Regions from separate parts of the Priestia sp. Y58 genome, predicted to be linked through region 1. Evidence: riboswitches for the same ligand, from Rfam matches in the RefSeq annotation. Region 1 holds a riboswitch; each other region holds the start of a gene.
What was found. Region 1 has a riboswitch for lysine ahead of MMB68_RS04905 (aspartate kinase). Riboswitches for the same ligand answer to the same signal wherever they lie in the genome.
Positions count from the first base shown of each region.

Region 1 (9,945 bases):
TGGAGTGGATAATTTTTTTTGCGTGTTTTTAATGACGGCGATGATAGTTACATCATAGTTGCTGCGAACGTCAATTTCACCAATTGTTTTACTGTGAGCTTTCGCTTGTTTTTCAACTTTGTACCATTCAATAACTAAGTCATTGAATGCCACTTCAATGGTTTCCATTGCTTTTGGCTTGTAAATCATGCCGCCTAAAATTGCAGCTAGCTGTCTCGATTCCGTATCTGTTAACGTAATGTCAAAAATGCTTTCTTCTAAATCTTTTTGATCGAAGTGGTAGATTTCACGTCGTCCATCATCATGAATGATAACGACTACGCGGCTTCCTCCGCTTGTCTCAATTTCAAATTTACGGCCGATTCCTGGTAACTCCGTTTCTTTAATCATCATTGAATGATCACTCCTATAAAGTTTTTAAAAAGAATTTTTTTATTTTGTCGCGTTATTTGCATCGAAAATCCGCATAGCAAATAAGCCTAAGAATAGTTGGTAATTTTAGGTTCGAAGAAAAGGCTGTGGGAATTTCAACCTTTTTTTATTTAATTGAGGTAACTTGATTGAAAGATTTTTGGATAAAAAAGTGTTTTCTTGAGGATAAAATACGCAATTTGATGCGTTGGAATGATGAGTTTGGCACTCACCCATACTAAAGCAAAAGTTACTATCACGCTTTGTATGAGGGATCCTATTTGTTTAACGCTGTGCTTAGCTCCTGGAGACATGTGCACAATATCGGTGTAATGCTGAACAGAACTTTTTGTGACCTTCACTTTTTCAAAGTCGTTATCAATAAATTTATCTGGCAAACTCGCAAAAGGCAAACAGAATATCATGCATAACAATAAGTTCATCCATACATTTTTCATCATCTCACCTCTCTTTCTTCTGAACTAGTATCTCCTTACTTAAAAGTATACGTACTCTGAAATTCAATTTCAAGCAATAAGTTTTTTTTATAAAGATTTACCTTTTTTATAATATTTTCTTAATGTCATTCTTTTTAGATATGTATGCGACACTTAAAAAAATATACAAAAAGCTGGCTTTCTAAGAAGAAAGCCAGCTCATGTTATAGTTCAAGTTCTCCCATTCGAAGGAGTTCTACGACTGCTTGAGAACGCCCCTTGACTCCAAGCTTTTGCATCGCATTAGAAATATGATTTCGAACTGTTTTTTCGCTAATGAATAGTTCACTCGCGATTTCTTTTGTTGTTTTGTCCTGTACTAAAAGCTCGAATACTTCTCGTTCACGCTTTGTAAGTAGCGGTTTAGGTTGAAACTCTTTTTCTTTCAATGTAACCCTCCTTGCCTGATCCTGAGTTGAACTATCGGATGGGTGTAAATTTAGTCAACATATCTTATGTGCGGTATGCCTACGCGGTTACTAGTTTTAGAAAAAATATGTAAAAACTCTTTTTTACCTTTAAAAAAGAAAAAAGCCTGAAGAAAGAGCCTTCAAGCCATTTTCATATAGTTGATAAACACCTTTTCATCTCTTCATCCCAAGGCACGCTTTTTCCTGTTTCTTTAGAAATTTGCACCATTGTTCCTCTCCCCGTGAGTACAACCTCTCTTTGCTCATTTTGAATCATATAGTGTAAATCAACCGACGAACGTCCAATTCTATGAGCTTTTACAAAAACAGATAGCACATTGCCAAAATACACTTGTTTGACATAATCGCACTGCAAATCAGCCACCACCGGTATCGTTCCCTCATGCTCACTCGTCCACTTTTGCATAAAGCCAATATGGTGAAAGAATTCCGTACGTATTTGTTCAAAATAAACAAAAGGGACCGTATTATTTAAATGTCCAAACATATCTGTTTCAGAAAATCTTACCTTGATCTCCTGCTTAAATGAAAATGACTCTTTCCAATGATCCATGTCTTCAATATACGAAATATTATTCATCTGTATTTCCTCCGTTCGTCATAGACAAAATAAAACCTCTCCGCTTGGAGAGGTTTTGAGTGATTATACTTGATCGCTACCAAAGAAACTTCTGAATGCTTGAATTGTTGTATCGCGGTTCAAAGCTGCGATTGAAGTAGTCAATGGAATTCCTTTTGGGCATGATTGAACGCAGTTTTGAGAGTTCCCGCAGTTCGCTAGTCCTCCATCACCCATAATCGTCTCTAAACGTTCTCCTTTATTTAACGCACCGGTTGGATGGGCATTAAACAAGCGAACTTGAGAAAGCGGTGCTGGACCGATGAAGTTTGACTTATCGTTTACATTTGGACAAGCTTCCAAGCAAACGCCACATGTCATACATTTGGATAACTCATACGCCCACTGACGTTTCTTTTCAGGCATACGCGGTCCTGGACCTAAATCGTATGTGCCATCGATTGGAACCCAGGCTTTTACTTTTTTTAGTGAATCAAACATACGGCTGCGGTCCACTTGCAAATCACGAACCACAGGAAATGTTTTCATTGGCTGTAAGCGAATTGGCTGTTCTAATTTATCAACAAGAGCTGTACATGACTGACGAGGTTTACCGTTGATGACCATTGAACAGGCTCCACATACTTCCTCTAAACAGTTCATTTCCCAGTTTATCGGAGCAACCTCTTTACCTGAAGCATCAACAGGGTTACGTCTGATTTCCATCAGTGCTGAAATAACGTTCATATTCGGACGATACGGAATTTCAAACTCCTGATTGTAAGGAGCAGATTCAGCTGAATCTTGACGTGTAATAATGAAGCGCACTGTCTTTTGGACTGTTTGTTGTTCACTCATTGATTAACGAACCCCCTCTTGTTGTTTTTTTGGTTTTTCATCTTTTTTCTTTGTGTAGTCGCGCTTACGCGGTTTGATTAACGATACGTCAACCTCTTCATAATGGAAAGAAGGAGCCGTTTTCTTATCGACAAAAGATGCCATTGTTGTTTTTAAGAATTCTTCATCGTTACGATCTGGGAAATCCGGCTTATAATGAGCACCGCGACTTTCGTTACGGTTGTAAGCTCCTAGCGTTACAACACGTGAAAGCTGAAGCATGTTTTGAAGCTGACGAGTAAATGTTGCCGCTTGATTACTCCATTTAGCCGTGTCATTAATGTTAATACGATCATAGCGTTCAATTAATTCTTGAATCTTTTCATCTGTTTTTAACAGTTTGTCATTGTATCGTACGACTGTCACGTTGTCAGTCATCCATTCCCCTAGCTCTTTATGAAGAACGTATGCATTTTCTGTACCTTGAAGATTCATGATATTGTTCCATTTTTCTTCTTCTTCTTTCACATGACGATCATATACGCTTGAAGAAATAGCATCTGCGCTTTTTTCTAAACCATTGATGTATTCAACCGCTTTAGGACCGGCAACCATACCACCATAAATAGCTGATAATAATGAGTTTGCTCCTAAACGGTTCGCTCCGTGCTGTGAATAATCACACTCACCAGCTGCGAATAAGCCAGGAATATTTGTCATTTGATCGTAATCCACCCATAAACCGCCCATTGAATAGTGTACGGCTGGGAAAATTTTCATTGGTACCTTGCGCGGATCATCGCCCATGAATTTTTCGTAGATTTCGATGATACCTCCAAGTTTAATGTCTAACTCTTTTGGATCTTTATGTGAAAGGTCCAGATAAACCATGTTCTCTCCGTTAATTCCTAACTTCTGCGCTACGCAGACGTCAAAAATTTCACGAGTTGCAATATCACGAGGTACTAAGTTACCGTATGCAGGATATTTTTCCTCTAAGAAATACCAAGGTTTACCGTCTTTATATGTCCAAACGCGTCCGCCTTCTCCACGAGCAGATTCACTCATAAGACGAAGCTTATCATCTCCTGGGATAGCAGTTGGATGAATTTGAATAAACTCTCCGTTTGAATAGTATGCACCTTGCTGATACACGATAGATGCTGCTGAACCTGTATTAATAACTGAGTTCGTCGATTTTCCAAAAACAATTCCAGGTCCACCTGTAGCCATAATGACCGCGTCAGCTGGGAACGTTTTAATTTCCATTGATTTTAAATTCTGTGCAGAAATTCCGCGACAGCTGCGCTCATCGTCAAGAACAGCACCTAAGAATTCCCATCCTTCGTACTTTGTCACAAGTCCGGCAACTTCATAGCGACGAACCTGCTCATCTAATGCGTACAATAATTGTTGACCCGTTGTTGCTCCAGCAAAAGCCGTACGGTGATGCTGCGTCCCGCCAAATCGTCTGAAGTCTAACAAACCCTCAGGAGTACGGTTAAACATAACACCCATGCGGTCAAGTAAGTGAATAATACCAGGAGCTGCTTCACACATTGCTTTTACAGGTGGCTGGTTGGCTAAAAAGTCTCCGCCGTACACTGTGTCATCAAAGTGTTCCCATGGTGAATCCCCTTCACCTTTCGTATTTACGGCTCCGTTGATTCCACCTTGCGCGCAAACTGAGTGAGATCTTTTTACCGGAACTAGTGAAAATAAATCTACTTGCTTGCCAGACTCAGCAATTTTTATTGTTGCCATCAAGCCAGCTAAACCGCCACCGACTACGATGATTTTTCCGTTACTCATCGGAACCCCACTCCTTCAAAACCTTAATTTTATGCAAATGCGAATAATGTACGAACACCTACAAATGTAAGTGCTAAGAAGATTGCTAATGTCACATAAGTTGAAATTCTTTGAGAACGTGGTGTTACAGTTAACCCCCAGCTAACTCCAAATGACCATAGACCGTTTGCAAAGTGGAAGATCGTAGATACAACACCAACTATGTAGAATGCAAGCATTGCCGGGTTGCTTAAAATTCGTTCCATCATTTGAAAATCTACTTCTTTTCCAAGCGCAGCTTGTATTCTGGTTTCCCATACGTGCCATGTGATGAAGATAAGTGTGATTACACCTGAAACACGCTGAAGGATAAACATCCAGTTACGGAAAAACCCATAGTTGTTAACGTTTGTTTTAGCAGTGAATGCGATGTAAAGACCGTATATTGCGTGAAAAACGATTGGTAAGAAAATAATGAAAATTTCTAGAGCATAGCGGAAAGGTAAGCTCTCCATGAAGTGAGCTGCTTGATTAAATGATTCTTCTCCCTTTGTCGCGAAATGATTCACAACTAAATGCTGTGTTAAGAAAATCCCGATTGGTATTACCCCAAGTAATGAATGGATTCTCCGATATTGAAACTCTCTGTTTGCCGCCATCTGCGTAGACCCCCCTTAGTTAAATGAACATAGTTTGTGAAGAACTTTCTTACTCCCACTAGACAAATAGATTAATCGTGAATACAGGAAATGAAAACCTTTGCATTTCCTAATAAAGTATGTGACAGGTTAATTTTACTCCCATCGATTAAGAGCGTCAAGGCAAGATGTTTAAATCTTCTATAAAATATAAATTTATAAAATTTCATATTTGTTAACGCTTACTATATTGATGTTACAGATTTTTTCTTTCTATTATAATATTGCTTGCCACAAATAAGTAAGCGTTTACTTTATACTTTTATTGTAAACAAGTTCACAAAACATTTACACAGGTAAAAGTACCCTTTTAAAAGGTATATTATGGATTTTTCATCTTTACATCTAACTCTTTTTACCATAATAAAGATCCTCTTACATTTTATTAAAAAAATGCGTGAGAGGTTTTTTAGATTTGTATATAATAGTAGTAAAGAAAGAGGGGAAAGCATGAGCAATTTACAAACAGAATCACAGCAAGAACTTGAAGAGACGATGGAAACATCAGAACCTAATGTCACAGCTGAAACAGAGAGAGCTCTTGATCACGTTTCATATTTCGGATACAGCCTTTTGCGTGACGTGTTAATTCCAGAGCTTCTTGGAGACGAAACGAATACCATTTCATACTGGGCAGGAAAACACCTTGCGCGGAAATACCCGTTAAATACAATGGATGAAATCGTCGCTTTTTTTAAAGCAGCTTCCTGGGGAACACTGACGCTTGCAAAAAAAGATAAATATTCACTAGAGCTTGAGTTATCAGGTGATGTGGTCAGCAAAAGATTTCAGCAGGAAACTTGTTCGTTTCATCTTGAGTCAGGATTTGTGGCTGAACAGATTCAGCGTCAAAACAACTGCCTAACAGAAGCCTACTTAACACATAAAGAAAAGAACGGAAAAGTGCTGATTTCCGTGCAGTGGGACCGAAAAGATATCTTACCTACCGAAACGCGTGCGGAGCGTTATAAAAAATAGGAAATATGTATATATAAAAGACGTGGAGATACCACGTCTTTTTCTTTTCTTTATACTTGCACTGCCTGCTGCTCTTCTAATTCAAATGCTACGTGAAGCGTCTCAACAGCTTTTACCATATCAGCGTGCGGTACAACTGTAGATACTTTGATTTCAGACGTGCTGACCATCTTCACTTCAATTTTCTCTCCTGCCAGCACTTCAAACATTTCCGCTGCAACGCCTGGATTAGAAATCATGCCGGAGCCGACAATCGATACTTTAGCCAGACCGCTTTCATGTTCAATACGCGTATATCCTAAAGTAGATTTATACTCTTTTAAGACGGCAAGAGCGGTATCTACGTCTACGGTTTTAATAGAAAATGAGATAGAGAGACGATTATTAGCCGTTACGTTTTGAATAATAATATCTACATTTAACTGTTCTTTTGCTAATGCTGTAAAAATAGTAGAAAGAGTTTGCAACTCGTTGTTTAACCCTTCAATTGTCACTCGTGAAATATTATCTTCAAACGCAATTCCTCTTACGACTAAGTTTTGTTCCATTGAAACTTCCTCCTCAACAATCGTTCCATTCTCGTTTTCTAAGCTTGAACGCACTTCTAGCGGTACCTGATAATTTTTTGCAAACTCAACAGCGCGCGGATGCAGCACCCCTGCTCCCAAATTAGCTAATTCTAACATTTCGTCATATGAAATAGAGTCAAGCTTACGAGCATCTTCTACATAGCGCGGATCTGTCGTAAACACTCCTGTTACGTCTGTATAAATATCACATTTTGCAGCTTTTAATGCTGCGGCAAGAGCTACTGCCGTCGTGTCAGAGCCGCCTCGACCTAATGTTGTAATGCTTCCATCTTCTGAACAGCCTTGGAATCCAGCTACTACTACGATTCGACCTCTATCTAATTGGCTTTGGATACGAGTCGTGTCAATGTGCTGGATTCGTGCATTGCTGTGAACTGCTTCCGTCCGGATACCAGCTTGCCAACCTGTTAGCGAAGTTGCTTCATGCCCTTTGCATTGAAGAGCCATTGTTAACAGGGAAATCGTTACTTGTTCTCCAGTTGTAAGAAGCATATCCATTTCGCGTTTGCTTGGACTGTCCGTAATATCACTTGCTAATTTCACCAGTGCATCTGTAGTTTTGCCCATTGCCGATACAACAACAACTACTTGGTTACCGCGCTCTGCTTCTTGAATAACACGGTTTGCTACATGTTGAATACGTTCAACAGAACCAACAGATGTTCCACCAAATTTTTGAACGATTAATGCCATAATTTTGTTCATTCCTTTTCAATAAATTTGCATATGCAGGATGATGAGAAGCTAAATTTTTTTACTCAGACAATAAAAAAAGCAATGAGATGAGCTCTCATTGCTTAACGAACGAAAATTATAAAACATAACCGTCCACTGCCGTGAGATAGCTCTCCAAGAATCTACATCTTGACAATCCTACGTTTATTCAACGCAGAACCAGCAATCATTACTATGAGGTAATGTTCACTTCGGCAAATTTCCCTTTCCGCATCATTCATAAGGGCTCATACCCTTCCTGATACGTACTGATTAAATTTGCACCTCTATCTTCACTTCATTTGATGAAGTGTCGTATGAAATTAGTTAATAGCTTATCAAATATTTTCTATTATTTCAAGACTATTTTTGCAATGTTTCATAAATTTTTTCAGCAATGTTTTGAGGAACCCCAGAATTCCGAATATCTTCAACCGTTGCTTCTTTCAATTTTTTCACCGAACCAAAATGCTTCAATAAAGCTTTTTTACGCTTTTCTCCCACTCCCGGAATGTCGTCCAGAACTGACTGAAAAGCGGACTTAGAGCGCACTTGACGGTGGAAGGTAATCGCAAAGCGGTGAACTTCATCTTGAATTCGCTGAAGCAAATAAAATTCTTGACTATTGCGTTCGAGCGGTATGATTTGAGGAGGCTCACCAATCATCAGGTTGGAGGTTCTGTGCTTATCATCTTTGACAAGACCTGCTGTAGGCACTAAAAGTCCCAATTCATTTTCAAGAACGTCCTGTACTGCAGCTAAATGCCCTTTGCCTCCATCTACAACAATTAAATCCGGAAGCGGAAGACCTTCTTTTAACGCTCTGGAATACCGTCTGCGAACGACTTCTCTCATGGAACTGTAGTCATCTGGTCCCTGTACGGTCTTAATTTTATATTTGCGATACTCTTTCTTTTCTGGTTTCCCATCAACAAAAACAATCATCGCAGAAACGGGATCTGTCCCTTGAATATTTGAGTTATCAAATGCTTCAATGCGGTAAGGCGCTGCAATTCCAAGCTCTTCTCCTAACCGTTCAACTGCGCCAACCGTGCGCTCTTCATCTCGTTCAATTAAATAGAATTTTTCACCGAGCGCAATTTTTGCATTTTTACACGCAAGTTCTACTAATTCTTTCTTTTTGCCTCGCTTTGGATGCTGAACCTCTACTTCTACTAATTTTTCAGCCAACTCTGCATCAATCGTTGCTGGAACCAGCACTTCTTTTGGCTTAATATTTTTAGCATAAAACTGACCGATAAAAGTTAAGAAATCTTCTTCTGGCTCTTTATAAAAAGGAAACATAGAAACTTCTCGCTCAATTAATTTCCCTTGACGAATAAAGAAAACTTGAACACACATCCAGCCTTTGTCATAAGAATAGCCAAATACATCTCGATTAACAAAATCATTAAACGTTACTTTTTGCTTTTCCATTGTCGCTTCAATATGGGCAATTTGATCTCGATATTCTTTAGCTCGTTCAAAGTCAAGTTCTTCTGAAGCTTTTAACATTTTTTCAGTTAACTCTGTTTTGACATGCTCATATCCACCATTTAAAAACCGCGTGATATTTTCAATAATTTGTTTGTTTTGCTCTTCTTTTACTTCTTTTACGCAAGGAGCTAGACATTGCCCGATATGGTAATACAAACAAGGTCTGTCTGGCATAGTAGAGCACTTTCTTAGTGGATAAATGCGATCAAGAAGCCGCTTTGTTTCATTTGCAGCTTGAACGTTAGGATAAGGACCGAAGTATTTCCCTTTATCTTTTTTTATTTTTCTTGTAATGACAAGCCGGGGCTGTTTTTCAGCTGTAATCTTAATAAAGGGATAACCCTTATCATCTTTAAGCATGATATTGTATTTTGGATCATGCTTTTTAATTAAATTCATTTCTAAAATAAGCGCTTCTAAATTAGAAGATGTGACGATATATTCAAAATCGACAATGTCGTTTACAAGTCGAAGCGTCTTTCCGTCATGAGATCCGGTAAAGTAGGAGCGCACTCGATTTTTTAATACTTTTGCTTTTCCTACGTAAATGACCGTTCCATATTTATCTTTCATCAAGTAGCAGCCGGGCTGATCCGGTAAAATAGCCAGCTTTTCTTTTAAATAATCGTTCATATTTTTCTCCTTCCTCTTCTCTTACTCTGTCCATCTATACATTCGCTTATGAAGCGTAACCTACATTCTTTCCTGCTTTACAATACATGCACATAAGCCGGATTTATGACGGTGTTCCTTACATCTAGTATAAAACAAACGAACGCATATTCGCTAAATAAAAGTATTCCCAAAAGAGAAAAAGTGGAGAAAAAGAAAAAACCTAGCTTGAGCTAGGTTTTGACTTACGCGTGTTTATTAATTAATTCTGTTAATGCTTCTTTTGGTTGGAAACCAACTACTTGGTCAACTTTCTCTCCATCTTTAAAT
Region 1 is NZ_JAKWFL010000001.1:921,601-931,545, forward strand. Features, by position in the region: gene MMB68_RS04865 (cation:proton antiporter regulatory subunit) at 1-393, opposite strand, end outside; gene MMB68_RS04870 (hypothetical protein) at 543-872, opposite strand; gene gerE (spore germination transcription factor GerE) at 1,073-1,297, opposite strand; gene MMB68_RS04880 (acyl-CoA thioesterase) at 1,470-1,919, opposite strand; gene sdhB (succinate dehydrogenase iron-sulfur subunit) at 1,983-2,756, opposite strand; gene sdhA (succinate dehydrogenase flavoprotein subunit) at 2,760-4,547, opposite strand; gene MMB68_RS04895 (succinate dehydrogenase cytochrome b558 subunit) at 4,577-5,185, opposite strand; gene MMB68_RS04900 (YslB family protein) at 5,675-6,202, shown strand; gene MMB68_RS04905 (aspartate kinase) at 6,253-7,485, opposite strand; lysine riboswitch at 7,627-7,804, opposite strand; gene uvrC (excinuclease ABC subunit UvrC) at 7,870-9,636, opposite strand; gene trxA (thioredoxin) at 9,861-9,945, opposite strand, start outside.

Region 2 (9,945 bases), on a different contig from region 1:
CCTATTAAAATGAGAAGCATAAATAAGATATCGGCCGTCATGCCCCCTAAACCAACTAGCCAAGAAGCCCAAAATCCTTTTGTCAGACCTCTTTTAATCATCTCTATATTGATTGGACCTACCGGTGCTGCGAGACTAACACCTAGAATTATTTGTTTTATAGCAATCAAAAACCACTCCAAAAACACAGCCTCCTTTCTAACTTGTCCAACAGTAGCTTATATATATATAGATTAGAGTTTTATAATTTAGAAGCGGGATTTAGTTAAAAATACTCATAAACTTTCTTTTTTTTAATACACATGTAACGTTGAGTTCCATAAGGAGGGTTTTAATGGCATCAAAAATGCTTTTTCGAGCTAATGAGATTTTAGAGTCAACGCATGTCCCGTTCTGGGGAAAAGATGCTTTTCAATATTTCCAAAGCGATATATTATCAGAAGAAAATCCATTTCCTTGTATATTAGGGGTAGAAGGCTTTAAAAAAGATTTACTGCGTTTTTCATTTGTGACTACTCCTTATAACTACCAAGATATTAGGAATACAGCGTCGGCACTTAGAGAATACATAGATACGTTCAAGACCATAGGTCGCTATACATCTTTTGTGTTATTCTTTAAGCCTGAACATAAAGAACGTTCAATGGAAGAGTACGAAACGATGTTTTGGGATACGCTGACGTTTCTTCATCAAATTGATCAAAAGAAATGGCCGCAAGACATTCCAAAAGATCCAAAAGATGCATTATGGGAATTTTGCTTTCACGGAGAACCTATTTTTGTCGTCTGTAATACGCCTGCTCATTCTTTACGTAAAAGTCGTAAAAGCAGAGGATTTATGATTACATTTCAGCCTCGATGGGTGTTTGAAGGGATGACAGGAGATTCAAAAATAGGGAAGCACGTACAAAAGGTCGTCCGTGATCGGTTGAAAACATATGATGACGTATCAGCTCATCCTGAATTAGGATGGTATGGACAGCAGGAAAACCGAGAGTGGAAGCAATATTTTTTGCACGATGATAACAACTATACTATCGGACAGTGTCCGTTTAAATTAAAAAGGAGTGAGCAGCATGGACGTAAAAAAAGCCTCTATTAAAAAAGGAGTTGGCGGAAAGTTTGAAGAAGTAATTAAAGAACTGCTTCCGGCGTATACTGGATACGTTGAAGTACAGCACGATATTGCTTTTCAAACGCATCCATCTCATACGCATCCAACTGATGAAATTCTTCATATACTTGAAGGATCTATTTACTTTACAGTTGAACGTGATACGGTTCTATGTCAGGCAGGAGATCGCATACATTTACCGAAACAAACGGTTCATTCTTCAAAAGCCGGTCCTGATGGGTGCACATACGTTATTTCCATTTTAAAATAAAGACGAAAGAAGATGATGCTTATGCTACGTTCCCGGCCAGTGCTGCTGCTTATCGATGTGCAAGAAGGATTTTATTCACCACAGTGGGGGGAAAGAAATAATCTAGAGGCAGAAAAACATATGCTGACGCTACTGCAAGCATGGAGGCGCCAAAATTATCCTGTCATTCACGTACAGCATGCTTCGGAAAATCCAGATTCTCCTTTACACCCAAGTTCGAAGGGGTTTCAATTCAAGGAAGGATTTGGTCCACAAGAAGATGAATACTTAATTCGCAAACACGTGAACAGCTGCTTCATTGGAACAGAGCTAGACAGTTATTTAAAAGCAAATGGCTATGATACGCTTATCTTAATAGGACTAACTACTAATCACTGCGTCTCTACGACTGCCCGCATGGCTGGAAATCTAGGGTACAGGACGTACGTTGTAAACGATGCAACAGCTTGCTTTGATTGTATGTCCTACGATGGAAAGACAAGGCTTCCTGCAGAAGATGTACATACATTCGCACTGTCTTCTTTGCATGAGGAATTTGCAACGGTCGTTTCTACAAAAGAGACACTTCAAGTTCTTCAAACCTTTCAATATGCTCAAAATCATAACTGATGTGCATGTGCACATCGGTTTTTTTATGTAGATTATGTTTATTAAAAGAAGTAAAATAAAGATAATTCTATACTATAAGGAGTTTGTACATATGATCATTCGTTATGCTAAAGAAGAAGATTTACCTATGCTTGTTGAAATTTATAATCAGTCCGTTCAAAAAAGTGCTGCTACTTTTGACTTAACGCCTGTAACGGTAGAACAAAGAAGGGGCTGGTTTAATAATCATATTAGCAATGAACTTTTTCCGCTTATTGTTGCGGAAAAAGATGGGGTAGTAGCGGGCTATGCTTCGCTTTCTTCTTATCGAGATAAAGAAGCGTACATTCAAACGGTAGAGCTATCGATTTATATTGATAAAAATCAGCAGGGGTATGGCATTGGAAAACAGCTTATGAAGCGAATTTTGGAATTGGCTAAAGAACTCAACCATCACGTTGTCATTTCAGGGATTACAAAAGGGAATGATATCAGTATCAAAATGCATGAGCAATTTAATTTTACATTTTGCGGAGAATTTAAAGAAGTAGGCTGGAAATTCGATCAGTGGCAAGATGTGCTTTTTTATCAGCTTATTTTATAAGATGTATGACACCTTTACACATTGTAACGTTTTAGTTTCATGTGTAAAGGTTATTAAAATAATAAGTCATTTTATTATTTTAATACGAAAGGTGTTAGCTATCATGAATACACATTTTCAATATCAGCATATAAGAGCTATTCCAAAAAGATGGTCCAAAAAAGAACTGCATATCCAGCTGAATAGAATCAAACACAATTCTGAACTATCTACTATAACAGCAGATCCGCTTTTTCATCTGTTACAATGTACTCGTTCGGGCCTTCAAACTAAGCAAGAAATCATAGACTACATCCAAAGCATTCCTACTCATCAACTTCCATCTTTTGTAACCCATTTAAGCAGGTTAATTCAGCATATTTATTATATAGAAGCTGCTGATTACTGCAATCGTCCCCTCAAAGGTTATATGCTTGTTATGAAAAAACAGCCCGCCTATATATCTCTACATTTTGCTGATCAGATCACATAAAAAAAGCTCTCTATTCTTTTGAATAGAGAGCTTTTTTTATTCGTATTTTTTCACTGTTACTTGGCATTCTTTTAACGGAATAAGCTTTGACTTTTTCGTCCATTTGTATCCTAACCAAACAATTAAGAATAAAGGAAGTCCGATATAAGAAACAAGTACACCGTACCAGTCAATCGAATCACCCATAAACGCCGAATAGTTTTGACCTAAAATAACAACAGCACATAAAATAAAGGCAAAGATAGGACCAAACGGGAAAAGTTTTGCATGATATGGAAGTTCACTCAAATCATGACCTTGGGCAACAAATGCTCTTCTAAAACGATAGTGGCTGATTGCAATTCCTAACCAAGCAATAAAACCAGACATACCAGAAGCGTTAAGTAACCATGTGTATACCGCACCGTCTCCAAAAAATGAAGCACCAAATGCAAGTGTACCGACAAGTGCCGTTGCGATTAAGGCATTAACTGGAACGCCTCGTTTATTCACTTTTGCTAAGAACCTTGGTGCTTTTCCATCTTTCGCTAAGTTCCACAGCATACGCGTAGAAGCATACATACCTGAGTTACCAGCAGATAAAACAGCTGTTAAAATAACGGCATTGATAGCCGATGCCGCAAACGCCAGACCTGCTCGTTCGAATATTAGAGTAAACGGACTTACCCGCACATCATCACTTGCTAATGAATCCGCTGTGTATGGAATAAGCATTCCAATAACAAAAATAGCTAAAATATAAAATAACAAGATGCGCCAGAAGACTTGTTTAACTGCGCGAGGAACCGTTTTTTCGGGATCTTCACTTTCTCCAGCCGCGACTCCAAGCAACTCTGTTCCTTGGAATGAAAAACCAGCAGCCATAAAAATACCTAGTACAGTAAAGAATCCACCGTGAATCGGTCCATCACCAAGCGTGAAGTTTTTAAAACCTGGTGCTTCATTGTTAAAGATACCAAAAATCATCATAATACCAATAACTAAAAAGATGATAACCGTTACTACTTTAATTAACGAAAACCAAAATTCAGATTCACCAAATCCTTTTACAGAAAGGTAGTTAAGCCCAAACATAATTAATAAAAACAGGGCACTCCATAAAATAGAAGAAGAGTTTGGGAACCAAAATTTCATAATAAGGGCTCCAGCGGATAATTCAGCTGCAATCGTAATAGCCCAGTTATACCAGTAGTTCCAGCCGAGAGCGAAACCAAAGGATGGATCTACAAAACGAGACGCATACGTACTAAATGAACCAGCTTCAGGCATATAAGCTGCGAGCTCTGCTAGGCTGGTCATCAAAAAGTAAACCATGACGCCAATGATAGCGTAAGCTAAAAGCGCTCCCCCAGGTCCTGCTGTGTGAATTGCTCCACCACTTGCTAGGAATAAGCCGGTTCCAATGGCTCCTCCTAATGAAATCATCGTTAAGTGGCGAGATTTCAACCCACGTTTTAATTCTTGCTGCTCTTGCATAGATAAATACTCCTTTCGAATGTACGGAAAGAGACGGGATAACATAAAAAAAGCCCGCAGTATATGTGCGCGCTTTTAAATCTGAAAACCGCGTCAACCTTCCGTGAAGATAGCTCTTCACATCACTCGCATGATGTGACAGTTCTGTTCCTGTTCGGAGACAGCCCCAGCTTAAATCAACCGAGAAGTGATCTAAACTTCGGCAATTTTTCCTTTCAAGCAACATCCTCAATGTTCTCTGCATTTCCGTTACTTTACTATTAAAAACTGCGACCTCTACCTCATCGATTAGGATGAGGGTTTTTTATATTCAATTGACATAAAAGAAGTATAACAAATACTAAAACGATTGTCATTATAAAAAATAGATTCAGAAAATAGAAACATCTTTGAAATCTCTCGAATCTATTTTGTTACATATGGTATAATAAACATTGTCTTTATACTACATAAATATCCAAACGTACCACAGGGGGAGCCGCCGTGCTGAGAGTGAACGAAATGTTCAGACCCTTAGAACCTGTTAGTTAACGCTAGCGTAGGAATGTGGGAATAGTAGCATATATTTGCTTACTCCTGTGTAAACCGTTTGATATGAATGATTCAAAAACAGGAGTGAGAAACGTGAATAAAGCATTACCTTTACAGGCTAAAATTGAAATAGCTATTTTTGCAGCATTGGCACTTCTACTTGACCTTTTGCCTTCCATTAAGATTGCAACGGCTGTAAGTATTTCGTTCTCCATGGTGCCCATTTTTATTATGTGCTTTCGCTGGGGAGTAAAAGGCGGGGCTCTATCTGGTCTATTATGGGGGCTTTTGCAGTTAGCGACAGGAACGGCTTATATTTTAACAGCGCTACAAACATTTATTGAATATATTGTGGCTTTTGCTTTTATAGGTTTTGGAGGTATTTTTTCACAATCTATTAAAACAAATTTAGCTACCAATAACAGATCAAAAGCTTTTGTTTTGATTGTTTTATCCCTTATTATCGGAAGCTTCGCACGTTATTTCTGGCACTTTATTGCTGGTATTATTTTCTGGGGATCGTACGCACCAAAAGGTATGTCCGCTCTGTGGTATTCTTTTTCAATGAACGGTATTTCAATGGTAGGGTCACTAATAGCCTGCTTAGTCATTCTTTCATTGTTAATTCCATCGGCATCAAGAATGATTGTAACTAAATCACATTCATCATAAGAAAAAAGACTAAATCTACCAAGATTTAGTCTTTTTTGTCATTTGTCACCTTTGTTTACACAAAAGTGTGTCAGGTTTGATAACATAGTTAGTGAAATATTCAAAAAACTGTTTTATGATAGTCAACATATTCAAACGAGATAAAGGATTGATAGCATGCTACAGAAATGGATCACGAGCATAGGTTTAGATATTGGAACAAGCACAACAAAACTGATTGTAAGCAAGCTGTTAATAGCAAATCAACAAAATCAGTTTACGCTGCCAGGCTGTCAAATTATTGATCGTCGCGTAACGTATGCAAGTTCTATCTATACCACACCTATGTTAAACGAGGTTGAAATCGATGTTCAACGATTAACGGTACTACTAGAACAAGAGTACAAAAATGCAGAAATCTCCTTAGATCAAGTGGAGGCGGGCGCTGTGATCATCACAGGAGAAACTGCTAGAAAGCAAAATGCAGAAACTATCGTTCACTATCTAGCCGAACATGCTGGAGATTTTGTTGTTGCAACAGCCGGTGCTGACTTGGAAGGAATATTGGCGGCAAAAGGATCAGGAGCAATCCAACATTCCGCTGAAACAAATGCAGTAATTGCCAATATTGATGTAGGAGGAGGCACCGCTAACATCGCTTTATGTCAAAACGGAAAAGTGATCGAAACGTTTACGCTGCATGTAGGTGGAAGATTAATTCGGCTGAATTCAGACGGCTTTGTTACCTACGTTTCACCTTATTTAACTGAATTTTTAAAAAATAATTCTTTAACACTGCGAGAAGGTGAAAAAGCAACATTTGAAAAACTCTCGTCTATCTGTCAATTACTAGCTGAAGAAACCGTGAATTATGTAAGAGCACTAATTCAAACCTCTTCGCTGCTCGTTTCTCCTCATACAAGATCTTCTATCCAACCAGAAACAATTATGATTTCAGGAGGAGTAGGAGCAATGATGGAGAAGCAAATGCCAAAAACCGTGAAAGAAGTGGCCATACACGGAGACATTGGTCCGCTTCTAGCATATCATTTTCAATCCATCCAAGTATCTCAAGCCGCTGAGACAACGCGCGCTACTGTAATTGGTGCTGGTATGCAAAATACAGAAGTTAGCGGATCAACCGTATACATTGGGTCGAAGCGGCTGCCGCTAAAAAATATTCCGATTATAGAGATACCCGTTCAGCAAGAAGAGACGTGGAATCCGCAGCTGTTTCAAGAAAGAGCTCGGGCGTCATGTATGCAGGCTTCAACTATTTTCAGTGCAGAAGATCCCCCCGCTGCTATTGCTTTATCTCATTTTCCTTACTGCAGCTATAAGATGCTTCAAGAATTAGCAAAAGTAATAAGCGCTGAATTTATTGCTTGTTTTAAGGGAGCTAAGTGCCTCGTTGTTCTATGCGAACAAGATATTGCAAAAGCCTTAGGACAAGCATTAGCTAAACAGAGCAAAGAGTTAGAAATTATTTGTTTAGATCAAATTGATTTTACACACGGAGATTACATTGATCTAGGGTTACCAGTAGCTGGAGAGGCGATCTCCGTTTCCGTTAAAACGCTCGCTTTTTCATCATAATCTATTAAATATCTAAGGAGGAAAAGATGTTTAAAACTACACGATTGTTAGGAGAAACATTTTCATTTTATAGCTTAAAAGAAATTATGGCCAAAGCAAACGAAGAGCGTTCTGGAGATCAGCTAGCGGGAGTTAGCGCTGAATCAATGAAAGAACGAATGGCAGCAAAGCAAGTTCTAGCGGATATCACACTTGCTGATATTCGAAATTACCCGCTGCTCAGCGCAGATGAAGACAACGTCTCGGCATTAATCGAAAGTCAGATTGATTCATCGGTTTACGACATTATTAAAAATTGGACAGTAGGAGATTTAAGAGAATACATTTTATCCGATCAGCATAGCGGAGAAGACCTTCTTGCACTTAGCAAAGGATTAAGCAGCGAAATGATTGCGGCAGCTACTAAAATCATGTCCAATTTAGATTTAATTCAAGGAGCTGCCAAGATAGAAGTGCAAACTACTTGTCAAACGACTATCGGCCAAAAAGGAGTATTGGCTTCTCGAGCCCAGCCTAATCATCCTTCAGATAACTTAAAGGGAATGAGAGCATCTCTATATGAAGCGTTAAGCTATGGAATTGGAGATGCGGTTATCGGAATTAACCCTGTTATTGACACAACGGATAATATCTACGCGCTTTTGAATGAAACAAAAAATATAATCAATGAATGGGCAATCCCGACTCAAAACTGTGTGTTGTCACATGTGACGAGTCAGATGAGAGCAATTGAAAAAGGAGCATCTGCTGACTTGATTTTTCAAAGTTTGGCAGGCACAGAAGCCGGTAATGATTCATTTGGAATTTCACTGTCTATGCTTGATGAAGCGACAGCGCTAATTCATGAAAAAGGGACGGCAAAAGGTCCGAACCGCTGGTATTTCGAAACAGGACAAGGTTCTGAACTGTCATCGGAAGCTCACTATAATATTGATCAAGTAACGCTTGAAGCTAGATGTTACGGCTTAGCTCGTCACTATAAGCCTTTCTTAGTTAATACGGTTGTTGGATTTATTGGACCTGAATATTTATATAACAGCAAACAAGTTCTACGAGCTGGGTTAGAAGATCATTTTATGGGCAAAATGCACGGCCTGCCTATGGGAGTAGACGTATGTTACACCAACCACATGGATGCTGATCAAAATGACATGGATAATTTAAGTATGCTTCTGGGAACAGCTGGAGTGAACTTTGTCATAGGAGTGCCCATGGCTGATGACTGCATGCTAAACTACCAGTCTCTTAGTTATCATGACATCGCAACAGTACGTAATGTACTTGGCCGTACCCCAACGCCGTTATTTCAAAAGTGGCTTGAAGAACAGCGTATTATGGAAAACGGACGCTTTACATCAAGAGCTGGAGATCCAACTATTTTTATGAATTTGATTTAAGGAAGGTGCTTACTATGATACCAATGTCAAATCGAGATCCGCTAGAAACACTTAAACAATTTACCCCTGCCCGCATAGGTGTCGGCCGTACAGGAACAAGGCCGCTAACAAAAGACGTTTTATCTTTTCGCACGGATCATGCTGCAGCCGTAGACTCTGTATATGGAGCAGTTTCAGAACATACCTTAGCCGAGTTTGACCTTTTCTCTGTGAATACACGAGTGGAGTCAAAAGAACATTATTTAAAACGGCCGGATCAAGGAAGGTTATTAGCAGATAACGCTAAGAAAGAAATTTTTAAAAACTGCGTACAGCAGCCTGATGTACAAGTAGTAGTCTCGGATGGACTGAGCGCCAAGGCGATCGAAGAAAACATAAGCGACGTGTATCCAGCTTTAATTGACTCCTTGCAGTCATATGGACTTCGTATCGGAACTTCATTTTTTGTAAAAGGGGGACGAGTTGCGTGTATGGATGAAATTGGCGAGATCATAAAGCCAAAAGCACTTGTGCTATTGATTGGAGAGCGACCTGGGCTGGTCAGTGCTGAATCAATGAGTGCTTACATGTGTTATGAACCTAGAAAAGGTAAAAAGGAGTCTGACCGTATGGTTATTTCTAATATTCATAAAAGAGGAACGCCCCCTATTGAGGCAGCCGCGCATATCGGTACCATGATTGACAAAATGATCAAGCAGCAAACAAGTGGTGTACATCTTATTGTCTAAACATCAAAAGGAGGAGAAGATATGGCGTTACAAAAACAATTAAAACCTATTCATTTATGGGCTATTTCAGTAGGCATGGTTATTTCAGGACAATACTTTGGGTGGAATTACGGGTTTGAACAAGGCGGGATTATCGGACTTGCAATTGCAACCTTAATTGTAACCGTGTTTTACACAACGTTTATGTTCAGTTATGCAGAGCTTTCAACGTCTATCCCACAAGCCGGTGGGCCTTCAGCTTATGCAAGAAGAGCACTTGGACCTTTTGGGGGATATATCGCAGGAATTGCATGCTTGCTTGAATTTATTTTTGCTCCTCCTGCTATTGCGGTCTCAACAGGAGCATACCTACACTTCCTTATTCCAGCCGTTAACCCTGTATATGCAACGGTAGGCGCTTTTATTTTCTTTGTTTTATTAAATTTAATCGGGGTAAAAGAAGTAGCGGTGATTGAGCTTACAGCTACCATTGTTGCACTAATTGGTTTATCTATTTTTTATGTAGCTGGTTTGCCTC
Region 2 is NZ_JAKWFL010000007.1:173,533-183,477, forward strand. Features, by position in the region: gene MMB68_RS20815 (LysE family transporter) at 1-182, opposite strand, end outside; gene MMB68_RS20820 (YqcI/YcgG family protein) at 335-1,102, shown strand; gene MMB68_RS20825 (cupin domain-containing protein) at 1,077-1,385, shown strand; gene MMB68_RS20830 (cysteine hydrolase family protein) at 1,407-1,994, shown strand; gene MMB68_RS20835 (GNAT family N-acetyltransferase) at 2,086-2,577, shown strand; gene MMB68_RS20840 (hypothetical protein) at 2,681-3,049, shown strand; gene MMB68_RS20845 (amino acid permease) at 3,086-4,525, opposite strand; lysine riboswitch at 4,628-4,812, opposite strand; TPP riboswitch at 4,987-5,087, shown strand; gene thiT (energy-coupled thiamine transporter ThiT) at 5,120-5,728, shown strand; gene MMB68_RS20855 (ethanolamine ammonia-lyase reactivating factor EutA) at 5,885-7,303, shown strand; gene MMB68_RS20860 (ethanolamine ammonia-lyase subunit EutB) at 7,330-8,700, shown strand; gene eutC (ethanolamine ammonia-lyase subunit EutC) at 8,715-9,428, shown strand; gene eat (ethanolamine permease) at 9,450-9,945, shown strand, end outside.
Region 2: it holds a riboswitch for lysine, as region 1 does, so the genes downstream of both, MMB68_RS20845 (amino acid permease) here and MMB68_RS04905 (aspartate kinase) in region 1, are expected to answer to the same signal.

Region 3 (9,945 bases), on a different contig from region 1:
CGCCTCAGCTGAATGATTTTCTGCATGTAATCGGACTATTTTTTTATTTTCGTTCATCGTTCATATTTACCTACCCCTCACTAGCATCTTTCCTACTCGTTCTCATTCTCTTAATTTTACATGAGGATTTTAGAATTTACTAGATAAAGAAGCGGATATTTTCCATTCATTCACATAAAAAAAACGCCTGTAAAGGCGCTTTTTTATGTGAATATGAATTACTTTGAATGATGCATTTTATGACAGTGTCGCTTCGGCACAAAACCATTTTTCTCCATATGCTGATAGCGATTTTCCATATGTGAAGAAATGTTTTGACTCTCCGTTTTGCTTAGCACGCCGTACTCGACATATTTTGAAAGTATTTCTTTCTTTTTTGCTAGCATTTCTTTGTATAGCACGGACAATTCCTTCTTTTGCTGAGACGTCAGCTGCACGTCTTTTGTTTCTGGCTGAGGATTGTTTTCTGCTAATACAGGCGTCGCGCTCATAAATAAAAAAGCTGCTGCTGCACTTATCATAATCTTTCGCAAACAATCTACTTCCTTTCATCATATAGTAGTTATAGTTTGCGAACTTCTATTTGTTTTCATTCATTCTGTTTGCTTAAGACTCGATAGCTCCTCTTACATCATAGTCGCTGAGATCAATTTCCATTTCCATTTCAAGTGCTAATTTAGCAAGCTCTGAACCAAGATAAGGACCCGACGTTAAGCCTGAAGCTCCGAGACCATTCGCCACTAGTATTCCTTCGTAAGCCGGAAGAGCCCCGATGACTGGCAAGAAGCCTGGAGTAAATGGTCGAAACCCTACCCTTGTTTCTAAGACTGTGCTTTCTGTTAAGCCAGGAGCAATTGATAAGGCCTTTGAAAAAATTTCATGAAGCCCCCCAGCAGTTACTCTCAAGTCATAACCCGTATCGTTTTCATGTGTTGCTCCAATAACAATTTGCCCTTGTTCAAATGAAAGAATATATTGGTCGCTTGGAGGCATCACAACGGGCCAGTCTTTTGTATCTAAATCAGGGAGATGCAAGTGGACAATTTGCGCTTTTTGAAAGCTTGCTAAAAATTTCACTCCAAGAGGCTCTAGTAATTGATTTGCCCACGCTCCTGCTGTCACGATTGTTGTACTTGCTAGAAGGGTTTGTCCATTTACAGCAACGCCCGTTACTTGATTATTTTCATAAAGTAGTTCTGCGTTTCCTTCTATTATTTTTGCACCGTTTTTCTTCGCTGCATTCACAAGTGCGTTTCGAAGAGCTCTTCCGTTGACGCGAGCGGCTCCACTAATATGAACTGAACTGTATTCTTCCGAAAGAGCCGGAAACAAAGCCTGTGTTTCTTTAGCGGATAAACGTGTAATCTCGCCTATTTCGGGCGCTTCTTCCCGACGCTTATATGCTCGCTCTTCCATTTTTTTAAGCTTTTGTTCATCAGTATGTAAGCTAATTGCTCCTACTCGCTTATATCCCGTATCCGTTTCTCCATCTTCTTCTAATTGCTGAATTAATGTTTGATAGTACTTGGCGCCGCCTTTTGCTAAGCGGTACCATGCTTTATTTCGACGCTGCGAAAGCCATGGACAAACAATTCCTGCTGCTGCATCAGTAGCTTGACCAGCATCCTGGCGATCTATCAATGTCACATCTGCTCCTGCTTTTGCTAAATGATATGCTGTAGAAGCTCCAAGTATCCCAGCTCCAACTACGATGTATGTTTTCATACCAAAACACCCTTTTCTTTCTTCTAGTATTCTCATGCTATATGTATGCAATTTTAGCATAGCAAAAAAAGAAGTCCCATACTAGGCGAAGCTATTTTGAGCTTACTTTTACGTCTTGCTGACTTTGACATATAGCTCCTTTCATCTTGTAAACAAAAGTGTTAGAAGTTCTTTTACGGAGATTATAGCAGGGTGAAGACAGTCATAAATAGTGGTAGTATGTCTTTACCGCTGCTGCTTACGGCTTTTCTATTATAGTTTCTGAATAAAAGCGGAGAGAATAAAATTTCTATAATATGTAAATAAAAAGAAATAACCATTATTTTAAGGAGAGCGTATGCAATCTTCATTTGTATTATTTTTCATCATTCTTGGTTTACTATTTGGCAAGTGGCGAAGGTATCAAGAATACTATCCTACTTTGCTGTTTTGGGTCACGGGGAATTTGCTTTATGAAGTGCTGCTGTTTCATCACCGCGTATGGGTATTTCACCCTGTTGGTATTGATCACCTTTTTCTACCCGATCACCTAATGGTTTCCCTTGGAATAACCTTAATTATTTATCCGTTTGTTATACCGGTTTTTTTAGGAAGGCTGCCGCTGCATGTAAGCGGCCGGCTGTGGTGGATTCTTTTGTGGGCGCTTTTATTTACTGTGATTGAGTTCATTGCTTATGTTAATCACAGTATCACTCATCATTATGGATGGTCGCTGCTGTGTTCTTTTCTCTTCAATATTGTCACGTTCTCACTTTTAGTCATTCATCAGAAGACAGCACTGGCTGCTTGGATTCTATCTGGAAGCTTCATAGCTTTCTTATTTATTTTTTTTGATATTCCTATGCCTTAACTTTTCGTTGACTAGACAGCGGAAAAAGAAATATAATAGGAATTACATTTAAATATAATTTTCCTCTCTGAGAATAGAGGTGCATGAAATCAAGAGTCACTTATTGGAGACTAATGGAGTCTGTGAAGATAAGTAAAAGGGATTTCGTGCCGAAGTATATAAACATCCATTGTGTTCATATACTGGTTCAGTATTGAATAAATGCTGAGCTGTCACAAACCATTTGGTTTGTGGAGAGCTATTGAAGAGATGTTGATGCCTAGAATGTAATAATACTTTATTATTATGAAACCAAGACGCGTGAACATCACTTCACGGGTCTTTTTTGTGTTTTTCTACTGACCATCAAAGTTCAAAGTTATAGTTGAATGATTTAAATGGAGGGATACGGATTATGTACTTACATGGAACGAGTAAAATTAACAGCAGCAATCATTTAGAAATTGGGCAGTGCGATACGGTCGAACTGAAAAAACAATACGGCACTCCTCTATACATCTACGATCAAGAATTAATTGAGACGAAATGCAAGGCCTTCCATTCAGCCTTTCAAAGAAGCGGATTTTCATATCAAATCGCCTATGCAGGGAAAGCGTTTCTTTGTATGGAAATGGCTAGCCTTTTAACGAAGCTTGATATGTCATTAGATGTGGTCTCAGGAGGCGAATTATTTACAGCTCTTGAAGCTGGATATCCAGCTGAACGCATTCATTTTCATGGAAATAACAAAACGATTGAAGAAATTGAAATGGCTCTTGATGCGAATATTGGCTGTTTTGTTGTTGATAACTTTACCGAACTTGAAGTTTTGCATGCCTTAGCAGCTGAGCGCAAACAGAAAGCATCTATTCTTCTGCGTGTTACTCCAGGGATTGAAGCCCACACACATGAGTATATTATGACCGGACAGGAAGACTCCAAGTTTGGATTTGGTCTTTCCAATGACCAGGCTATGAAAGCGGTAAGTTCTGCGTTAGAAAAACCTTACTACGATCTTTTAGGCATTCATTGTCATATTGGTTCGCAAATTTTTGAAGTAGATGGTTTTTCTCGCGCCATTGATATTTTAACTGATTTCTTATTCAGTATTCGTGATAAAATGGAGTTTGAAGTAAAAGTTTTAAACGTAGGTGGTGGTTTTGGTATTCGTTATACCGAAAGCGACTCTCCTCTTCCAGTTGAGTATTATGTAGATGCACTGACAGAAAAGCTAAGCCGTACGTTAACTGAACAGAATTATACCCTTCCAGAAGTCTGGATTGAGCCTGGAAGAAGCATCGTAGGAGAAGCGGGTACAACGCTTTATACAATTGGCTCAACGAAGGAGATTCCGGGTGTACGCAAATACGTAGGAATTGACGGCGGTATGACCGATAATATCCGCCCTGCCCTTTATGATGCAAAACATGAAGCTGTCTTGGCTAATAGAGTGACGGATAAAAAAGATGAAACAGTATCAATTGCGGGGAAATGCTGTGAATCAGGAGATATGCTTATTTGGGATATCGATTTACCGCGCGTTAATCAAGGAGATTTATTAGCAGTGTCCTCTACAGGTGCCTACAACTATTCAATGGCTAGCAATTACAACCGTATTCCGCGCCCTGCTGTTGTATTTGTGAAAAATGGAGAAGCTCGTCTTGCTGTAGAGCGAGAAACATACGAAGATTTGGTGCGTAAAGATGTAAAGCCAGTCGTTACTACGTATGCAATGAGCAAATGATAGCCGTTCTTGCGTAGTAAAGAAGCTATTGTTGTTTGGAGGAAATCTAACTATGGTTTTAAGTGTATTTAAAACGTACAGATCATCGCTTATTCTGCTTCTCGCTATTTTAATTGGCGGGATAGCAGGATATGCTATCGGGCCCGATGTGGCAGTCGTAAAGCCCTTTGGTGATTTGTTTCTTAATTTAATGTTCATGATTATCGTTCCCCTTGTCTTTTTTAGTGTGGCTTCGGCAATTGCAAACATGAACGAAATGAAACGTCTTGGTAAAATTATGCTAGGTATCGCCGTTGTGTTTGTCGCCACTGCTGCTGTTTCAGCCGTTTTAGGCTTTTTAGGCGCATCACTTTACAATCCGCTACATAATGTAGATACTTCTGCCATTAAAGAATTGATGGGTGACAGTGAAAATACAGCTGAAAAAATGACGCTTTTAACTCAGCTTGTTGGTACATTTACTGTACCTGATTTTGTTCAGTTATTTTCGAAAGAGCATATTTTACAATTAATTGTCTTTGCCGTTATTTTCGGTATTGCTACAACAATGGCTGGTGAAAAAGGACAGCCTATGGCGAAATTTCTGACTTCGGGTCAAGAAGTATCGATGAAGGTTGTTAAAATTGTGATGTACTATGCCCCCATTGGTTTAGGATGCTATTTTGCTACTGTAGTAGGAGAACTTGGACCAAAGATCTTACAAGGGTACGCTAGAGCATTTATTCTTTATTTATTAATTGCAATCGTTTACTATTTCGGTTTCTTTACGTTATACGCATGGATTGCTGGCGGTAAAGCAGGAATTAAGCTGTTTTGGAAAAATGCAGCTGCTCCTTCTATCACCGCTATTGCTACCTGTTCTTCTGCTGCATCTATTCCAGTCAATTTAGATGCAACAAAGAAAATGGGTGTGCCGCTGGATATTGCTGAAACGGTGATTCCACTAGGAGCAAACACCCATAAAGATGGTTCTGTTATCGGTGGTATTCTAAAAATTGTTTTCTTATTCAGTTTGTTTGGCAAAGATATGACGTCTGCTATGAGTATTTTGAGCATATTAGGCGTAGCCTTTTTAGTTGGAGCCGTAATGGGAGCAATTCCTGGAGGCGGTATGATTGGCGAAATGTTAATCATTACAATTTATGGATTTTCCCCAGAAGTTCTGCCCATAATTGCGGTCATTTCCACAATTATTGACGCCCCTGCTACGCTTTTAAACAGTACGGGAAATACAGTAACAGCGATGCTTGTTACAAGGTTTACAGAAGGAAAAGACTGGATTAACAAAATTATCACCACCGATAAAGTCGCCTAGCAAAAAAGCAAAGGGAACAGTCTTAGTGACTCTCCCTTTGCTTTTTTCGTGTGCAGTAATATCGGTAGCGGTGTATAAAGTCTGTAAATACGCACATTCTATAGGTATGTTTCATAACCGGACTGGAGGTGTCGTCTAATGAGTAACGCTGCAGGAGGTTCAAAGAAAAATCAACCGAATGATGCGAATCACGTAAGCGCAGAAACAAAGGCTCATCAAAAACGTCTTACTGAGCAAAACAAACAAGAGCATCAAGCTGAAGAACGAAAATAAAATGACGTTAAAGAGCGCAGCGCCTGCGTTCTTTAACGTCATTTTATTTTCAGAGAGAACTTCATACCCCCGCTCGTTATGGGGCTATCGTACAACCTCCTTTCGAACTTTTACATATTCTATTAATAGGTTTGTAAAAGGAGGAATGATATGATGTTTTCTTGGCTAGAGATTACAGCCGCAGCCTTTGGACTTTCAGTTATTTTAATAAGTTTTGCATTTTTGCCCGAACGTACAGGCAAAAATCTTTATATTCCTCATCAGCTAGTAGCGAAATCCATGTTTCTCTACAAAAAGATTATTCGTTTTATAAATCAATTTCGACAGAAACTTTAGTTCATTTCCTTTCCCTGTTTTTATTCATTGGATATATCCTCCCCCTTTTTAATCAGCGCATTTACAGTAAATAATTTAATGGTTAAAATAAAGAGTAAAGAAAAAGGATAAGCAGTTTGCAGAAATGGAGTTTCACATGGAAATCAGAGACTTAGAATACTTTATAGAGGTAGCGAACCATAAAAATTTTACAAAGGCAGCGCTGCAAGTTCATTTGTCACAAACGGCTTTAAGTAAAGCCGTCAAAAAAGTAGAAAATGAACTAGGATTTGAGCTTCTTGATCGCTCAACAAGAGAATTAAAGCTAACTGATGCAGGAGAAGTCGTGTATCATCAGGCAACTAAAGCTCTGTCGGTGTTAAAAGACATGCCTCACTTGTTGGGAGATTTAATGAACTTGCAAACAGGGCAAATCAAGATGGGCGTCCCTCCGCTCATCGGGACCTTGTTTTTCCCGAAGATTGCAAAAGCATTTAATGAACGATACCCTAAAGTATCTCTAGAGCTTATTGAATTTGGAGCAAAAAAAATTGAAGCACTTGTGGAAGAGGCTGGTGTAGATATAGGGATTGTTATGCTTCCTCTCACAAGCGGTCATGATGAACATTTTCACGTATACCCGTTCGTTAAGGAGAGATTCCTTTTATACGCGCATAAAAACCATCCTTTAGCGAAACGTTCTTCCGTCTGGATGAAAGAATTGGAGCATGAAAAATTCATTATGTTTAGTGAAGAATTTACGCTGCACGACCGGTTAATTCAAGATGCTTTAAAATCAGGCTTTGTGCCTTCTATAGCGTATAAAAGTTCTCAATGGGATTTAATTATTGAATTAACAGCGGCAGAACTAGGTATTGCTATCTTACCCGAATCGCTTTATGCCAAAGTGAAAGATTCCAATATTATTACGGTACCTATTGCAGATCCTGAAATGATGTGGGAACTTGGAATTATTCTGTTAAAAGAACGCTACAGTTCATTCGCTGTACGAGAATTGATTAATTTTTTAACCAAAAAACAAATGACAGATAAATTGGGGCCCATTTAAAAAGAGTCTGGAACAAAAGTATGTTAGTTGAAGGACAATCCGAACGAGTTTGGTTGAGAATCCAACTCGTTCGGATTTTTTCGTGGGGACGCTGAACGTAGGTTTCATGTATGTAGGTGCTTCTAGCTGTTGATTGGAAGGCAAAGCGGAGACTCCTGCTGGAAAAGCAGAATAGGAGAGCCTCCCCGAAAGCGTAGTCTTACATGGCAATCAACAGCGCTGTGACAAGTAGTCCAGCTCATGGATCCCATTTGTTCATCTTTAGATTGGATGGATTTAGGTATGTCTCCGTCTCTTTTTATGTGTAATACAAATTTTATCATTCAACAATCCCTACAATGAATCCATCATAGCCTTTGCTTCCAACGGTTTGTATAGCCGTGGCGCTGATTCGTTTTTCTTGAGCCAGAGCATTCATAAATTGTCGAATTCCCTTTACATTTTCATCTTCACTTTCTGAGTTCACCACATGCCCTTGACGAACAACATTATCACAAATAATCGTACTTCCTCTTTTCGATAATTCTAGAGCACACTTTAAGTAATTTGGGTTATTCGGCTTGTCAGCATCAATAAAGATAAGATCAAACGGCTCTGTTCCCTTATCCTTTAATACAGCTAATGTATCAAGCCCGGGGCCGACAATGACTTCTACTAAGTGGCTTACTCCCGCTCTTTTTAAATTAGCTCTTGCTACTTCTGCATGCTGAGCGTTTAATTCGAGCGTAATCAGCTGTCCGTCTTTCGGAAGAGCTCTGGCTAGCCAAATCGTGCTGTACCCTCCAAGAGTACCAATTTCCAAAATACGTTTAGCTCCTTTTAAAGAAGCTAACAAATGCAGAAACTTTCCTTGACTAGGCGATACGTCGATGGCAGGTAATCCAGCCTCTTGATTTGCCTTCAATACCTCATCAAGAATAGGGTCAGGTTCTATAAGCTTATCATTCATATAAAGATCCACTTCATTCCAAATTTCATATATAGACATTTTCATACTCCTCCACATAAGTGATAAAAGCTTTATTATTATTTCAAAGATAAGAATATGTTTTTCTCATATTCAGCTTGTTGCCGTAATCGTTCGTATTATGAATGTGTTCTAGCTCTCTAATAAACTATCCTGCTCGCTCTTAAAAAGAATTGTTATATGTCCATAAAAAAAGACCTTCAGAGAGGTCTTTTTTATCTTTAAATAATCGTAGCTCAATCAGTAGAAAATAGCCGGTACCTTTCTACCGGCTATTTTCTAGAAGACATCTTATTATCCGTTATGACTGGACTTAAATACTATCGGTGTACGTTCTGTTTCTATTTTCCAAATCATGTGATGATACCCTTTGCTCCAGTAATCTTTTACTAAATAATGTGGTTCGCCAAATGTTTTTTTCCATACTTTCTGAGCATTCTTGTATCCGCTATCCAAACAGATTTTTTTAATTTCTCTGCTTTGAAGCGTAAGCAGCATAATATGTACAAGCAGTGTTCCTACCCCTTTTCTTTGGTACTTTGGATGAACAAAAACTGTGCCGATTTCAATCCATCCTTGTAGCTCCCCTTTTGTACACGCCATAATTAATTCACTAACAGGGCCATATTCAATACAGCCAATAATTTTATTGGTACACGTATCTATTCCGAGCCAAAAGAATCGATGTTTTCCATCGCTATCAAGGTCACTTTTTAAATATTGTTCTTTACTTTCAATTTCTATTTGTATATCGTTCACCATGTCAGATAGACCCTCTTTCTGAAAGGTATCTGTGATTACTTCATTAAAAAGCTCGTGAAGTTCTGCGCGGTCCTCTATTTTTGGTCTTCTTATTTCAATATGATGCAATGTTCATTCCTCCTTGTTATTTCACGGCAGAATATGAAGCTTTACCATTATTATTTATCCATATATGTTGATAATCCTTTTCTCTTTCTACAGTTTTTCCAATAAAAAAGCACGAGAAACTTTGAGTTCTCGTACTCTTTTATAACATGGATTCTACTTTTCTATTGGGAACTGTTAATACGGATTCACAAAGCTCTGTATTTTACATACGAATTCAGAAAGATTTTCCTTTATTTCTTTATCCTCTGTTTTCTCTACTTGCTCCTGTATGGCATCAATCATTAAACGTGCTTTTTTAGGATCTATAGACGCCTGTTGGCTGCTATTATTTGATAAACTCTTCAAAATTTGATTAGTCATTTTGTTTTTATCATGAATATAAAATAACATTTGAGGAACTTGATTAATTAACAAATTTACGTATCTACGAAACTCCTCTATCTCATATAATTCTCTTGAATTACCTTTAAAGCCATCAACCGAAAGCATAAGACTTTGATAGCCTTTGTCACTGCGTTGATTAAGTGCTTTAATCACTTTCAAAAATCGATCGAACTTTAGATAGCGTATTTCGTCTTTCCTTAATTCTAAAAATTCAATTTCTCCTTTTTCCAAAAAGGGATCCTTGATAAGACTATTATCATTCATATACATTCTCTCCCTACTAATTTATTAGTTGCAGAGCTTGTTTTGAATTCATTTGTCTATCGTTTTAGTAATTGTTTACCTCTTTTAGGGCCATTTTAAAACCTTTATTTGTAAAACGCTTACATAAATGTTCTCAATTGCCTATCGCGTTGAGGTCACCCTGCTTATTATCTGATAAATAACGAATGAA
Region 3 is NZ_JAKWFL010000003.1:488,081-498,025, reverse strand. Features, by position in the region: gene MMB68_RS12570 (PAS domain-containing sensor histidine kinase) at 1-57, opposite strand, end outside; gene MMB68_RS12565 (YckD family protein) at 219-533, opposite strand; gene MMB68_RS12560 (NAD(P)/FAD-dependent oxidoreductase) at 607-1,725, opposite strand; gene MMB68_RS12555 (CBO0543 family protein) at 2,063-2,575, shown strand; lysine riboswitch at 2,642-2,824, shown strand; gene lysA (diaminopimelate decarboxylase) at 2,970-4,298, shown strand; gene MMB68_RS12545 (dicarboxylate/amino acid:cation symporter) at 4,351-5,613, shown strand; gene MMB68_RS12540 (hypothetical protein) at 5,752-5,886, shown strand; gene MMB68_RS12535 (hypothetical protein) at 6,037-6,222, shown strand; gene MMB68_RS12530 (LysR family transcriptional regulator) at 6,359-7,270, shown strand; gene MMB68_RS12525 (O-methyltransferase) at 7,590-8,276, opposite strand; gene MMB68_RS12520 (GNAT family N-acetyltransferase) at 8,532-9,107, opposite strand; gene MMB68_RS12515 (hypothetical protein) at 9,282-9,755, opposite strand.
Region 3: it holds a riboswitch for lysine, as region 1 does, so the genes downstream of both, lysA (diaminopimelate decarboxylase) here and MMB68_RS04905 (aspartate kinase) in region 1, are expected to answer to the same signal.